Regions from separate parts of the Shigella sp. SIG6 genome, predicted to be linked through region 1. Evidence: riboswitches for the same ligand, from Rfam matches in the RefSeq annotation. Region 1 holds a riboswitch; each other region holds the start of a gene.
The links. A riboswitch is a leader RNA that binds a small molecule or an ion and turns the genes downstream of it on or off. The one in region 1 is predicted to bind thiamine pyrophosphate.
Positions count from the first base shown of each region.

Region 2: linked by a shared signal. The riboswitch ahead of thiB (thiamine ABC transporter substrate binding subunit) and the one ahead of thiC (phosphomethylpyrimidine synthase ThiC) in region 1 are both predicted to bind thiamine pyrophosphate.
Region 3: linked by a shared signal. The riboswitch ahead of thiM (hydroxyethylthiazole kinase) and the one ahead of thiC (phosphomethylpyrimidine synthase ThiC) in region 1 are both predicted to bind thiamine pyrophosphate.

Region 1 covers NZ_JBQZXC010000036.1:9,690-13,867, reverse strand. Annotated here, with positions in the region: gene thiC (phosphomethylpyrimidine synthase ThiC) at 1-1,848, opposite strand, end outside; TPP riboswitch at 1,929-2,029, opposite strand; gene rsd (sigma D regulator) at 2,082-2,558, opposite strand; gene nudC (NAD(+) diphosphatase) at 2,653-3,426, shown strand; gene hemE (uroporphyrinogen decarboxylase) at 3,466-4,178, shown strand, end outside.
Region 2 covers NZ_JBQZXC010000021.1:30,353-34,530, forward strand. Annotated here, with positions in the region: gene thiP (thiamine/thiamine pyrophosphate ABC transporter permease ThiP) at 1-633, opposite strand, end outside; gene thiB (thiamine ABC transporter substrate binding subunit) at 609-1,592, opposite strand; TPP riboswitch at 1,623-1,722, opposite strand; gene sgrR (DNA-binding transcriptional regulator SgrR) at 1,756-3,411, opposite strand; gene sgrT (glucose uptake inhibitor SgrT) at 3,500-3,631, shown strand; gene setA (sugar efflux transporter SetA) at 3,733-4,178, shown strand, end outside.
Region 3 covers NZ_JBQZXC010000061.1:9,013-13,190, forward strand. Annotated here, with positions in the region: partial or broken gene ACUU1M_RS11725 (putative fimbrial-like adhesin protein) at 1-317, shown strand, start outside; gene rcnB (Ni(II)/Co(II) efflux transporter accessory subunit RcnB) at 399-737, opposite strand; gene rcnA (nickel/cobalt efflux protein RcnA) at 956-1,804, opposite strand; gene rcnR (Ni(II)/Co(II)-binding transcriptional repressor RcnR) at 1,925-2,197, shown strand; TPP riboswitch at 2,289-2,385, shown strand; gene thiM (hydroxyethylthiazole kinase) at 2,420-3,208, shown strand; gene thiD (bifunctional hydroxymethylpyrimidine kinase/phosphomethylpyrimidine kinase) at 3,205-4,005, shown strand; gene ACUU1M_RS11755 (glycoside hydrolase family 25 protein) at 4,070-4,178, shown strand, end outside.

The DNA of each region.
Region 1 (4,178 bases):
GTTCTCCGACATATCCGCCATTCCCACTTCAATGGTTTGCGCGGCGGCGTAATCGCGTACTTCTTGGCTGATTTTCATCGAGCAGAATTTTGGCCCACACATGGAGCAAAAATGGGCGACTTTGCCGGACTCTTGGGGCAGGGTTTCATCGTGATAAGCGCGGGCGGTAAACGGGTCGAGGGCCAGATTAAACTGGTCTTCCCAGCGAAATTCGAAGCGGGCTTTCGACATGGCGTTATCGCGAATTTGCGCGCCCGGATGCCCTTTTGCCAGGTCAGCAGCGTGGGCGGCAATCTTATAAGTGATAAGCCCCTGCTTAACATCTTCTTTATTGGGCAGACCCAGATGCTCTTTTGGCGTTACGTAACAGAGCATCGCGCAGCCAAACCAGCCAATCATCGCCGCACCAATCCCCGACGTGAAGTGGTCATAGCCCGGTGCAATATCGGTAGTTAGCGGCCCCAGAGTGTAAAACGGCGCTTCGTGGCAGTGCTCTAACTCCTCGGTCATATTGCGGCGGATCATCTGCATCGGCACATGGCCTGGGCCTTCAATCATCACCTGTACGTCATATTCCCAGGCGATTTTGGTCAGTTCGCCCAGCGTATGCAATTCGGCAAACTGCGCTTCATCGTTGGCGTCCTGAATAGAACCGGGGCGCAGACCGTCGCCCAGCGACAGCGAAGCGTCATAAGCGGCACAGATTTCACAAATTTCGCGGAAGTGTTGATAGAGGAAATTTTCCTGATGATGGGAGAGGCACCATTTCGCCATAATCGAACCGCCGCGAGAGACGATACCGGTCAGGCGTTTCGCGGTCATCGGCACATAGCGCAGCAGTACGCCCGCATGGATAGTGAAGTAATCCACACCTTGCTCGGCCTGTTCCAGCAGCGTGTCGCGGAACGCTTCCCAGGTAAGATCTTCGGCGATCCCGTTAACCTTCTCCAGCGCCTGGTAGATCGGCACTGTACCGATCGGCACCGGACTGTTACGCAAAATCCACTCGCGGGTTTCGTGAATATAGCGACCGGTGGAGAGATCCATCACCGTATCCGCTCCCCAGCGCGTGGACCATACCAGCTTTTCCACTTCTTCTTCGATGGAAGAGGTGACCGCCGAGTTGCCGATATTGGCGTTAACTTTTACCAGGAAGTTACGGCCAATAATCATCGGCTCCGATTCCGGATGATTAATGTTGGCCGGGATAATCGCACGTCCGGCAGCAACTTCATCACGGACAAATTCCGCAGTGATATTTTCCGGCAGATGTGCGCCAAAGCTCATTCCCGGATGCTGGTGGCGTAAAACCTCGCTACGGATGCGCTCGCGGCCCATATTCTCGCGGATGGCGATGAATTCCATTTCCGGCGTGATGATGCCCTGGCGGGCGTAGTGCAGTTGGGTGACACGGCGTCCTGTTTTGGCGCGTTTTGGCGTTAATAAGCCGCTAAAACGTAGCTCGTCGAGACCATCATCTGCCAGCCGCGTTCTGGTGTAATCGGAACTGCGCACGGTAAGTTCTTCGGTATCGGCGCGCGCATCGATCCACGGCTGGCGTAGTTTTGCCAGCCCTTGCTGCACGTTAATGGCGATCTGCGGATCACCATACGGGCCGGAGGTGTCGTAGACCGGAATCGCTTCGTTTTCTTCGTACTGCGGCTGTTCTTTGCTACCGCCAATTAGCGTCGGGCTAAGCTGGATCTCACGCATCGGCACGCGCACGCCGGGGTGTGTGCCAGTGATATAAATGCGTTTTGAGTTGGGAAAGGCGGTGCCTTCCAGGGTGTCGATAAAATGTTGGGCTCGGGCGCGTTGTTCGCGGCGGGTCAGTTTTGTTGCAGACATAGCTCATTCCAAAAAGTTAAGGACGTGGCTTGTCAGACGACGGATGAAGCAAGAGACGATCGCCGCAAAGGCGATGCGATAGCAGATTAACTCTTGTTCCCTTCGCAGGTATTAGCCTGATCAGGTTCCGCGGATCCCGAATAAACGGTCTCAGCCAGTTAAGGCACTCCGACAAGAAATTAGCCCCCACAAACGGGGCGTTGAATGTAAATTACGCGTTAACAGCGCAGAACTCAAGCAGGATGTTTGACGCGGGCGGCGTCAAGCACCAGCAGAATCAGCTTATCTTCCAGCACAAAGCGCGCTTCCAGCGCCTCGCCGATGTCAGATAAAACCTGTTGAAACTCAAGGTAATTATCATGATCGATGGCGGTTTCCAGGCTGGAATCGTAGTAATCCATAATCTGTTGGGTATTGGCTTCGAGTTGCGGCCAAATCTTCGCGGCGCGCGCGAGTTGCCCGTTGCCTTCCAGCTTATGAAGAATGCGCTCATAAATACTGAAATGTCCGGCAGACAAGTAATCGACCAGGCTCTGACAAAAATCATCAAGGGCTTTTTCGTTTAGCCTCATGTACGATTCTTTGCCAGGCTTAATGCCAACCAGATTGTAGTAAGCCACGAGCAGATGCTTACGTACATGTAGCCAGCGATCAACCAGTTTGTTACTTCCTCTGACGCGCTCCGTCAGGTTATCGAGCTGGTTAAGCATGATTGACTCCGCAAGTTTGTATTCAAAAACTGCTCAGTGAGAAATGTAAAAACCATGTTAAACATGCCAGTGATGCAAAGGTAGTGCAAGAGCTATGGATCGTATAATTGAAAAATTAGATCACGGCTGGTGGGTCGTCAGCCATGAACAAAAATTATGGTTGCCGAAGGGAGAATTGCCGTATGGCGAAGCGGCAAATTTCGATCTTGTGGGTCAGCGCGCACTACAAATCGGCGAATGGCAGGGGGAACCTGTTTGGTTAATACAACAGCAGCGGCGTCACGATATGGGGTCGGTACGTCAGGTCATTGATCTCGATGTTGGGCTGTTTCAACTGGCCGGACGTGGCGTGCAACTGGCGGAGTTTTACCGATCGCATAAATACTGTGGTTACTGCGGGCATGAAATGTATCCGAGCAAAACCGAATGGGCGATGCTGTGCAGCCATTGCCGTGAGCGTTACTACCCGCAAATCGCCCCCTGCATTATTGTTGCCATCCGTCGCGATGATTCGATCCTCCTCGCCCAGCATACCCGCCATCGTAACGGTGTCCATACAGTACTTGCCGGATTCGTCGAAGTGGGCGAAACCCTCGAGCAGGCAGTCGCGCGGGAAGTGATGGAAGAGAGCGGAATTAAAGTTAAAAACTTGCGTTACGTGACTTCTCAGCCGTGGCCGTTTCCTCAGTCTTTAATGACCGCGTTTATGGCGGAATATGACAGCGGCGACATCGTGATCGACCCGAAAGAATTGCTCGAGGCGAACTGGTATCGCTATGACGATTTGCCGTTACTCCCGCCGCCCGGCACCGTAGCGCGCCGTCTGATAGAAGATACTGTGGCGATGTGTCGGGCAGAGTATGAGTGATGATACACTGACCGCCTGACGCACTAAGGAACAGCCAAAATGACCGAACTTAAAAACGATCGTTATCTGCGGGCGCTGCTGCGCCAGCCCGTTGATGTCACTCCAGTATGGATGATGCGCCAGGCGGGTCGCTATCTACCGGAATATAAAGCCACGCGCGCCCAGGCGGGCGATTTTATGTCGCTGTGCAAAAACGCCGAGCTGGCGTGCGAAGTGACTTTGCAACCGCTGCGTCGCTACCCGCTGGATGCGGCGATCCTCTTTTCCGATATCCTCACCGTGCCGGACGCGATGGGGTTAGGGCTCTATTTTGAAGCCGGAGAAGGTCCGCGTTTTACCTCGCCAGTCACCTGCAAAGCCGACGTCGATAAACTGCCAATTCCGGACCCGGAAGATGAGCTGGGTTACGTGATGAACGCGGTGCGTACCATTCGTCACGAACTGAAAGGCGAAGTGCCGCTGATTGGTTTTTCCGGCAGCCCGTGGACGCTGGCAACCTACATGGTGGAAGGCGGCAGCAGCAAAGCCTTCACCGTGATCAAAAAAATGATGTATGCCGATCCGCAGGCGCTGCACGCTCTGCTCGATAAACTGGCGAAAAGCGTCACTTTGTATCTGAATGCGCAGATTAAAGCCGGTGCTCAGGCAGTGATGATTTTCGACACCTGGGGCGGCGTGCTTACCGGGCGCGATTATCAACAGTTCTCGCTCTATTACATGCATAAAATTGTTGATGGTTTACTGCGTGAAAA
Region 2 (4,178 bases), on a different contig from region 1:
GAAGCTGGCGAAACAGAGCATAAAGATAAGCGCGGCAACCGGCGGGATTTGTCGCCGTAGCCACGGCCATTCGACGAAGCGGAAAAAATGCCAGCCGCGCATCCCAAGCTGGGCGGCAAGCTGACGTTGTTCGCCGGGAATGTTTTCCAGTGCCTGGAGTAATAAGCGGCTCGCCATCGGCAGATTAAAAAATACGTGCGCCAGCAAAATGCCTTGCAGGCCGTAGGGCGAAAAGGTCCACTCCAGACCGAGCGATTGGCAGAGCGATGCCAGCCAGCCCTGACGACCATAGACGCTAAGAATGCCGAAAACAGCAACTAGCACCGGGAGGATCAAGGTCATTGCGCACAGACGCAACAGCGCCAGCCGACCCGGAAAGCGCCTGCGATAGAGGGCGCGGGCGAGGAATATCGCGGGTACGACAGAGAGTAGCGCCGAGAGAAACGCCTGCCAGAAGGAGAAGCGCACCACATGCCACAGGTAGCTGTCCTGCCAGACTGCCACCCAGTTACCCTGCGGCGCGTTCCACCACAGGGCGAGAAACGCCGCGAGCGCAACCGCTACCACCAGCGTGGCGGCGCTTACACCTGGAATTAACCAGCCGGGAATTAACGGCTGACGGCGCGTTGCCATTCGCTAATCCATGCCTGACGTTGTGCCGCCACTTCAGCTGGTGTGAACTCCAGCGTGGTGGCCGGTTTGGTCAATTGTTCAAACCCGGCAGGCAGCGTGACATTTGCCACCGGATACATCCAGTTACCGGTTGGGATCGCATTCTGAAAAGCAGGAGAAACCATAAACTGGAGGAATTTTTGCGCCAGCTCCGGCTGCTTGCTGGCAGCGGTGCGGGCGGCGACTTCCACCTGCAGATAGTGACCTTCGCTAAAGTTCGCGGCGGCGTAGTTATCTTTTTTCTCTTCGAGAATGTGATAAGCCGGAGAGGTGGTGTAACTCAGTACCAGATCGCTTTCACCTTTTAAAAACAGGCCGTAGGCTTCGCTCCAGCCTTTGGTGACCGTGACGGTTTTCTTCGCCAGTTTTTGCCAGGCTTGTGGGGCGTCATCGCCATAGACTTTTTGCATCCACAACAGCAGACCCAGCCCCGGCGTGCTGGTACGCGGATCCTGATAAATCACCCGCCAGTTCTGATCGCTCTCAACCAATTCTTTCAGGCTTTGCGGCGGGTTTTTCAGTTTGTTCTTGTCATAGACGAAGGCGAAATAGCCGTAATCAAACGGGACGAAAGTGTCATTATTCCAGCCGCCGGGAACGTTAACGGCATCCGCTGCCACACCGCTTTTGGCAAATAGTCCGGTTTTACTGGCGGCGTCTAACAGATTGTTATCCAGCCCCAGCACCACATCGGCTTTACTATTTTTGCCTTCCATCCGTAGACGGTTGAGAAGCGAAACGCCATCTTCCAGCGCCACCAGTTTCAGTTCGCAGTTACAGTCGGCTTCAAAAGCTTTTTTGATCTTTGGACCAGGCCCCCAGTCGGCGGCGAAGGAATCGTAGGTATAAACAGTCAGAACGGGTTTAGCGAAAACGGGCGCTGTGCACAGCAACAGCAGGGGAAGACATTTTTTTAACACTTTGCACCTCAAAAAAGAGTGGCAAAGGACTTGAGAAGGAGCCTCAAATCCCTTCGCCGGCGTTATCCGGATCAGGTTCGACGGGTATTTTCTCAGCGCACGCGTTTGCGTGGCACCCCGTTGAGAACGGCGTTAGTGTAGTGATTTTGTTATCTACCAGCAATCATGGATCCGGTGGCGCAAACCACGCTGATTTAAAATCGAACCAGCCGAGGGTATTCATACGCAGGCCGCGCATACTGCGTTGTCCCTGAATGATCAGCCAGTGGTGGATAAGCGGCACCATTGCTTTACTGGCGACCAGTTGCTGGCACCAGTTCGCCAGGTTCATTTCGCCATTGCGCCAGCGGGCGGCGTCGGCTTGCCAGTCGATCGGAATACAGTGTTGGAGCAGCGGCACCTCGCACAAGTGCGCGAACAGCGAAAAATCCAGCGGCAGCGTAAAGTTGGCGCTATTAAGCCAGATATCGCTCTCGATCTCTCCTTCATGCCACTGATCGTAGCTGATCTCTTTGATTTCCAGCGTGACCTGGTGACTTGCCAGAATCTGCTGCATGATCCCGGCAATCACCCGATGCTCACTGTGATCCTGATAAAAGGTCAGGGTGAGGCTTTCCAGGCCAGCCGGTTTTTCGCTCTTTATGGTGCGGGCATGGTGCCAACGGGGGAGCAGTCCATAAGCTGGGAACCACAGTTGCTGGTACTGTTCCTCAGCGAAATAGACCAGATTAGTTGGAGAAAGCACATAGCTTACCCAGTCCCTGACTTGCTGATTCGCCCCGCGATGGGTGCGGCTGTCGAACAGTAAATAGTAGCAACCTTCCTCCAGGCGGCTTTCAATCTCTTTTTCCTCGCCCTGTGGACCTTTTAGCATCAGACCACCGGCTGGCTCGTCGGCAATTTCCGGCAGAACCCAGACGTTAACTTCGTCGATTAATGCCCGGTAACCGAAGAAGTCATCGAATGCCTGAATTTTCAGTTGATTGGTGCTGTTGCGAATCACCGCATACGGACCGGTGCCAATAGGATGGCTGGCAAAGTTACTGAGGGTTTCCCATTCGCACGGCAGGATCATCGCCGGAACTTGCCCCAGCAGTAACGGCAACCAGCGGTCCGGCTGCGTGAGATGGATATCCAGCGTCCAGGGCGTCGGCGACACAATGTCCGTAATATGCGAATAGAGCGGCAGCGTATTGATTCGTTTTAAAGAGGCGATCACGTCGTCCATTTCCAGTTCACGACCATGATGAAAATGGACTCCTGGACGCAAAAAGAAACGCCAGTGAAGCGGTGATATTTGCTGCCAGTGGTGGGCGATGTCTGCTTCCAGTTCCCCATTTTCCTCATTTATGCGCGTTAGCGAACTGAAGATTTGCCGGGCAATATGGGTTTCGGAACGGCGCAATGCGCTGCCAGGTAGCAGATTACGCAACGGACGATAGTAGAGCACGCGCAGGATGTGCCGCCCCTGGCGGAAGCTGCGGCCCAGATGAGAAACCAGCATTTGCCGCACAGTCGCTTTGTCGCCAACCAACTGCACTAGTTGGTCGATACGATCCTGCTCCAGCAGGTCTTCCGCCCGCTGTTGCTGAAGCGCCAGCCCGGTATAGAGGAATGTCAGACGCGAGCGTTTACCGCGCCCGACTTCCGCTTCCCACGTCAGCCAGCCGCGATCCTGCATGGTGTTGAGCAGGGTACGCATATGACGACGCGAGCAGCTCAATAACGCTGCCAGTTCGTTGAGCGTTGTGTCCTGCGATTTACCCTCGCAGCATTGCCACAGGCGGATGAACTGTTGTTGCAGACGAGCAGATGGCATAAAAGGGGAACTCCTGCGCAAAAGACAGCAATTTTATTTTCCCTATATTAAGTCAATAATTCCTAACGATGAAGCAAGGAGGTGCCCCATGCGTCAGTTTTATCAGCACTATTTTACCGCGACAGCGAAGTTGTGCTGGTTGCGTTGGTTAAGCGTCCCACAACGATTAACCATGCTTGAAGGACTGATGCAGTGGGATGACCGCAATTCTGAAAGTTGACTTGCCTGCATCATGTGTGACTGAGTATTGGTGTAAAATCACCCGCCAGCAGATTATACCTGCTGGTTTTTTTTATTCTCGCCGCGCTAAAAAGGGAGCGTATGATCTGGATAATGACGATGGCTCGCCGTATGAACGGTGTTTACGCGGCATTTATGCTGGTCGCTTTTATGATGGGGGGGGCCGGGGCGCTACAGGCTCCTACATTGAGCTTATTTCTGAGTCGTGAGGTTGGCGCGCAACCTTTCTGGATCGGACTCTTTTATACGGTGAATGCTATTGCTGGGATCGGCGTAAGCCTCTGGTTGGCAAAACGTTCTGACAGTCAGGGCGATCGGCGAAAACTGATTATATTTTGCTGTTTGATGGCTATTGGCAATGCGCTACTGTTTGCATTTAATCGTCATTATCTGACGCTTATCACCTGTGGTGTGCTTCTGGCATCTCTGGCCAATACGGCAATGCCACAGTTATTTGCTCTGACGCGGGAATACGCGGATAACTCGGCGCGAGAAGTGGTGATATTTAGCTCGGTGATGCGTGCGCA
Region 3 (4,178 bases), on a different contig from region 1:
CAAAATCAAACATCACGGAAAATGCAGGTGTATTTATCAAGTTCTGACTTGTTAACCAACAGCAACACAATACTGAAAGGTGCGGAAGATAATGCGTAGGATTTATTCTTGAAAGTAATGGTTCGCCAGTCACACTTTTAAATATCACTAACAGCAGTAAAGGATACACAAATTTAAAAGAAATTGCGGCAAAGTCAAAACTTACAGATACAACGGTTTCAATTCCGATAACAGCCAGTTACTACGTCTACGATACAAACAAAGTTAAATCTGGCACACTGGAGGCAACCGCATTAATCAACGTGAAATACGACTAATAACAAGCAAGACGAGCAAGTGGCTAATAATAAAAAATAACAAGGTGTCTGCATTTCCCCCTCATGATGAGGGGGCTTTTTTTAGCGATGATAAAAAATCTCACCGTCGTAGGCTTTAATGATTTTACCGTCGGTGTCGCTGATCAACACGTACGCGCCACCCATATAGGTCCAGTGCGTCCCGGCATCAGGCGCGGGCAGGTTACGTAACTGCCACTGCTTAATGTTGTACTCATCGGTGCGGTACATCTCTGGGACGGTATCACCTGGTTTGAAATGCTTAAAGTCAGCAATGAAACTACTTAACTCATACTTAGAAATTCCCGAGGTATTGGTCGAACCCGCGGTGGCTGGTGCGGCCCAGGCGGCACTGGTAACCAGCAAAAGCACACCCAGCAACATCTTATTTTTAATGGTCATAAACTCTCCACTTTGGGGATCTGTAATATCAGTCGCATATCTTTCCTGCCATACAATATAACTGACAAGCGATATTTTGTTAGTGATCCCATGATTTCGTAAAAAGTGTAAATGAAAGGATGCCCTAAAAGCATCCTTAGCGAGCAGAGAGTCAGCGGAAATAGCTGATTTAAGAATCATCCTGGGCTGAAGATAACATGCAAGCCTAAAGGATTGAGTTATCGCATTATGCCCATGAAGCCATGTACGCCCATATACACACCGACTAAGCCAATCAACAGACTGGAAAAATAGGGGGCGCGTTTAGCGAGAGTGTTAAATCCGCTCCAGCGTTTTGCGACCTGCTGAACGCTGATTGCTGCGCCAACGCCTACGGTGACAAGCGTTAACGCCAGGCCAATGCTGAAACTGACGACCAGTGTTGCGCCCAGTGTCAGGGCTTTCAACTGAATGCATATCAACAGCACGGTAATTGCTGCCGGGCAGGGGATAAGGCCACCGGTTAAGCCAAATAACAAAATTTGCCAGTTGATGACCTCTCTACCATCAAAGCGTCGTTTAATGTCATTGGCATGGGCTCGTGCATGGGCATCCTGATACTCGCCATGTTCGTGATGGTGATGATGTCCTTGGTCGTGGTGATGTTCGTGGTCTTGATGATGTTCGTGATCGTGATGATGGTGATGATGCTCATAATCATGCCCGTGCATATTCTCCAGCCAGTTGCGTTCGCCGCGCCAGGTACGCCAGAACATCCAGAACGCGGTGCCAATAATGATCACTGCGGAAATCAGCTGGAGCCACGGTTCTGCTGATTGAGCAGTAAAGCGCTTACTGATCACCATCCCGCCAAAGGCAATCAACCAGACCACCGCGGTATGCGAAATGGTTGCTGCCAGTCCGAGCATCACCGCCTGTTTAATGGTGCCTTTGATGGCGATGATAAACGCCGCCATCATCGTTTTTGAGTGCCCTGGTTCCAGGCCATGAAGCGCACCAAGTAAGATGGCGCTGGGGATGAAGAACCAGGCGTTTCCTTGCTGAAGAAGAGTTGTAAATTCGGTCATGATAATAATTCTTAGTATTAATTCGGCAATCTGATTCTACTCCCCCCAGTACCTGATACTACCCCCCCAGTAGATTAATAGTGCTATGATTTTTCATATTCTTGTTAACCAGGTGTTGCCATGTCTCATACAATCCGTGATAAACAGAAACTGAAAGCGCGTGCCAGTAAGATTCAGGGCCAGGTCGTGGCGCTCAAGAAAATGCTCGACGAGCCGCACGAATGCGCTGCAGTTTTACAACAGATTGCTGCTATCCGTGGAGCGGTAAACGGTCTGATGCGGGAAGTGATTAAAGGTCATCTGACGGAACACATCGTTCACCAGGGGGATGAGCTAAAACGTGAAGAAGATCTGGATGTCGTTCTGAAGGTGCTGGATTCATATATCAAATAATTTATTAACGCGATTGTAAAACTGCCGTTTTTCCTCGTTTACAACGGGTGCGCTGGACATTACCATCCTCCTCTGCGATTTATCATCGCAACCAAACGACTCGGGGTGCCCTTCTGCGTGAAGGCTGAGAAATACCCGTATCACCTGATCTGGATAATGCCAGCGTAGGGAAGTCACGGACCACCAGGTCATTGCTTCTTCACGTTATGGCAGGAGCAAACTATGCAAGTCGACCTGCTGAGTTCAGCGCAATCTGCGCACGCGTTACACCTTTTTCACCAACATTCCCCTCTTGTGCACTGCATGACCAATGATGTGGTGCAAACCTTTACCGCCAATACCTTGCTGGCGCTCGGTGCATCGCCAGCGATGGTTATCGAAACCGAAGAGGCCAGTCAGTTTGCGGCTATCGCCAGTGCCTTGTTGATTAACGTTGGCACACTGACGCAGCCACGCGCACAGGCGATGCGTGCTGCCGTTGAGCAAGCAAAAAGCTCTCAAACACGCTGGACGCTTGATCCAGTAGCGGTTGGTGCGCTCGATTATCGCCGCCATTTTTGTCATGAACTTTTATCTTTTAAACCGGCAGCGATACGTGGTAATGCTTCGGAAATCATGGCATTAGCTGGCATTGCTAATGGCGGACGGGGAGTGGATACCACTGACGCCGCAGCTAACGCGATACCCGCTGCACAAACACTGGCACGGGAAACTGGCGCAATCGTCGTGGTCACTGGCGAGGTGGATTATGTTACCGATGGACATCGTATCATTGGTATTCACGGTGGCGATCCGTTAATGACCAAAGTGGTAGGAACTGGCTGTGCATTATCGGCGGTTGTCGCTGCCTGCTGTGCGTTACCAGGCGATACGCTGGAAAATGTCGCATCTGCCTGTCACTGGATGAAACAAGCCGGAGAACGCGCAGTCGCCAGAAGCGAGGGGCCAGGCAGTTTTGTTCCACATTTCCTTGATGCGCTCTGGCAATTGACGCAGGAGGTGCAGGCATGAAACGAATTAACGCTCTGACGATTGCCGGTACTGATCCGAGTGGTGGTGCGGGGATTCAGGCCGATCTTAAAACCTTCTCGGCACTTGGCGCTTATGGTTGCTCAGTTATTACTGCACTGGTGGCGCAAAATACCCGTGGCGTACAGTCGGTGTATCGCATTGAGCCTGATTTTGTCGCCGCCCAGCTCGATTCGGTGTTCAGCGATGTGCGAATCGATACCACTAAAATCGGTATGTTGGCGGAAACCGATATTGTTGAAGCGGTGGCAGAACGGTTGCAACGTTATCAGATCCAAAACGTGGTACTCGACACCGTTATGCTGGCAAAAAGCGGCGACCCGCTGCTTTCACCTTCGGCGGTTGCTACGCTGCGCAGTCGATTATTGCCACAGGTTTCATTAATAACGCCAAACTTGCCCGAAGCTGCCGCCTTGCTCGACGCGCCACACGCGCGCACCGAACAGGAAATGCTGGAACAAGGGCGATCGCTGTTGGCGATGGGCTGTGGCGCAGTGCTAATGAAAGGTGGTCATCTGGATGATGAGCAAAGCCCGGACTGGCTGTTTACCCGCGAGGGTGAACAACGGTTTACCGCACCGCGCATTATGACCAAAAACACCCACGGCACTGGTTGTACACTCTCTGCGGCGTTGGCTGCACTACGCCCGCGCCATACAAACTGGGCTGACACCGTACAGGAGGCAAAAAGCTGGCTTTCATCGGCGTTAGCCCAGGCCGACACGCTGGAAGTTGGTCACGGTATTGGTCCGGTTCACCACTTCCACGCCTGGTGGTGAGCACCGTACTATAGCTGCTTTGGTTATTGTCAGCCTTTGGCACTGACATTCAGGGATGAAACCAATGCAGCTAAGAATTACCAGTCGAAAAAAACTCACCGCTCTATTATGCGCTCTTGGGCTAATTTCCATCGTTGCAATTTATCCGCGTCAGACGGTGAATTTTTTCTATT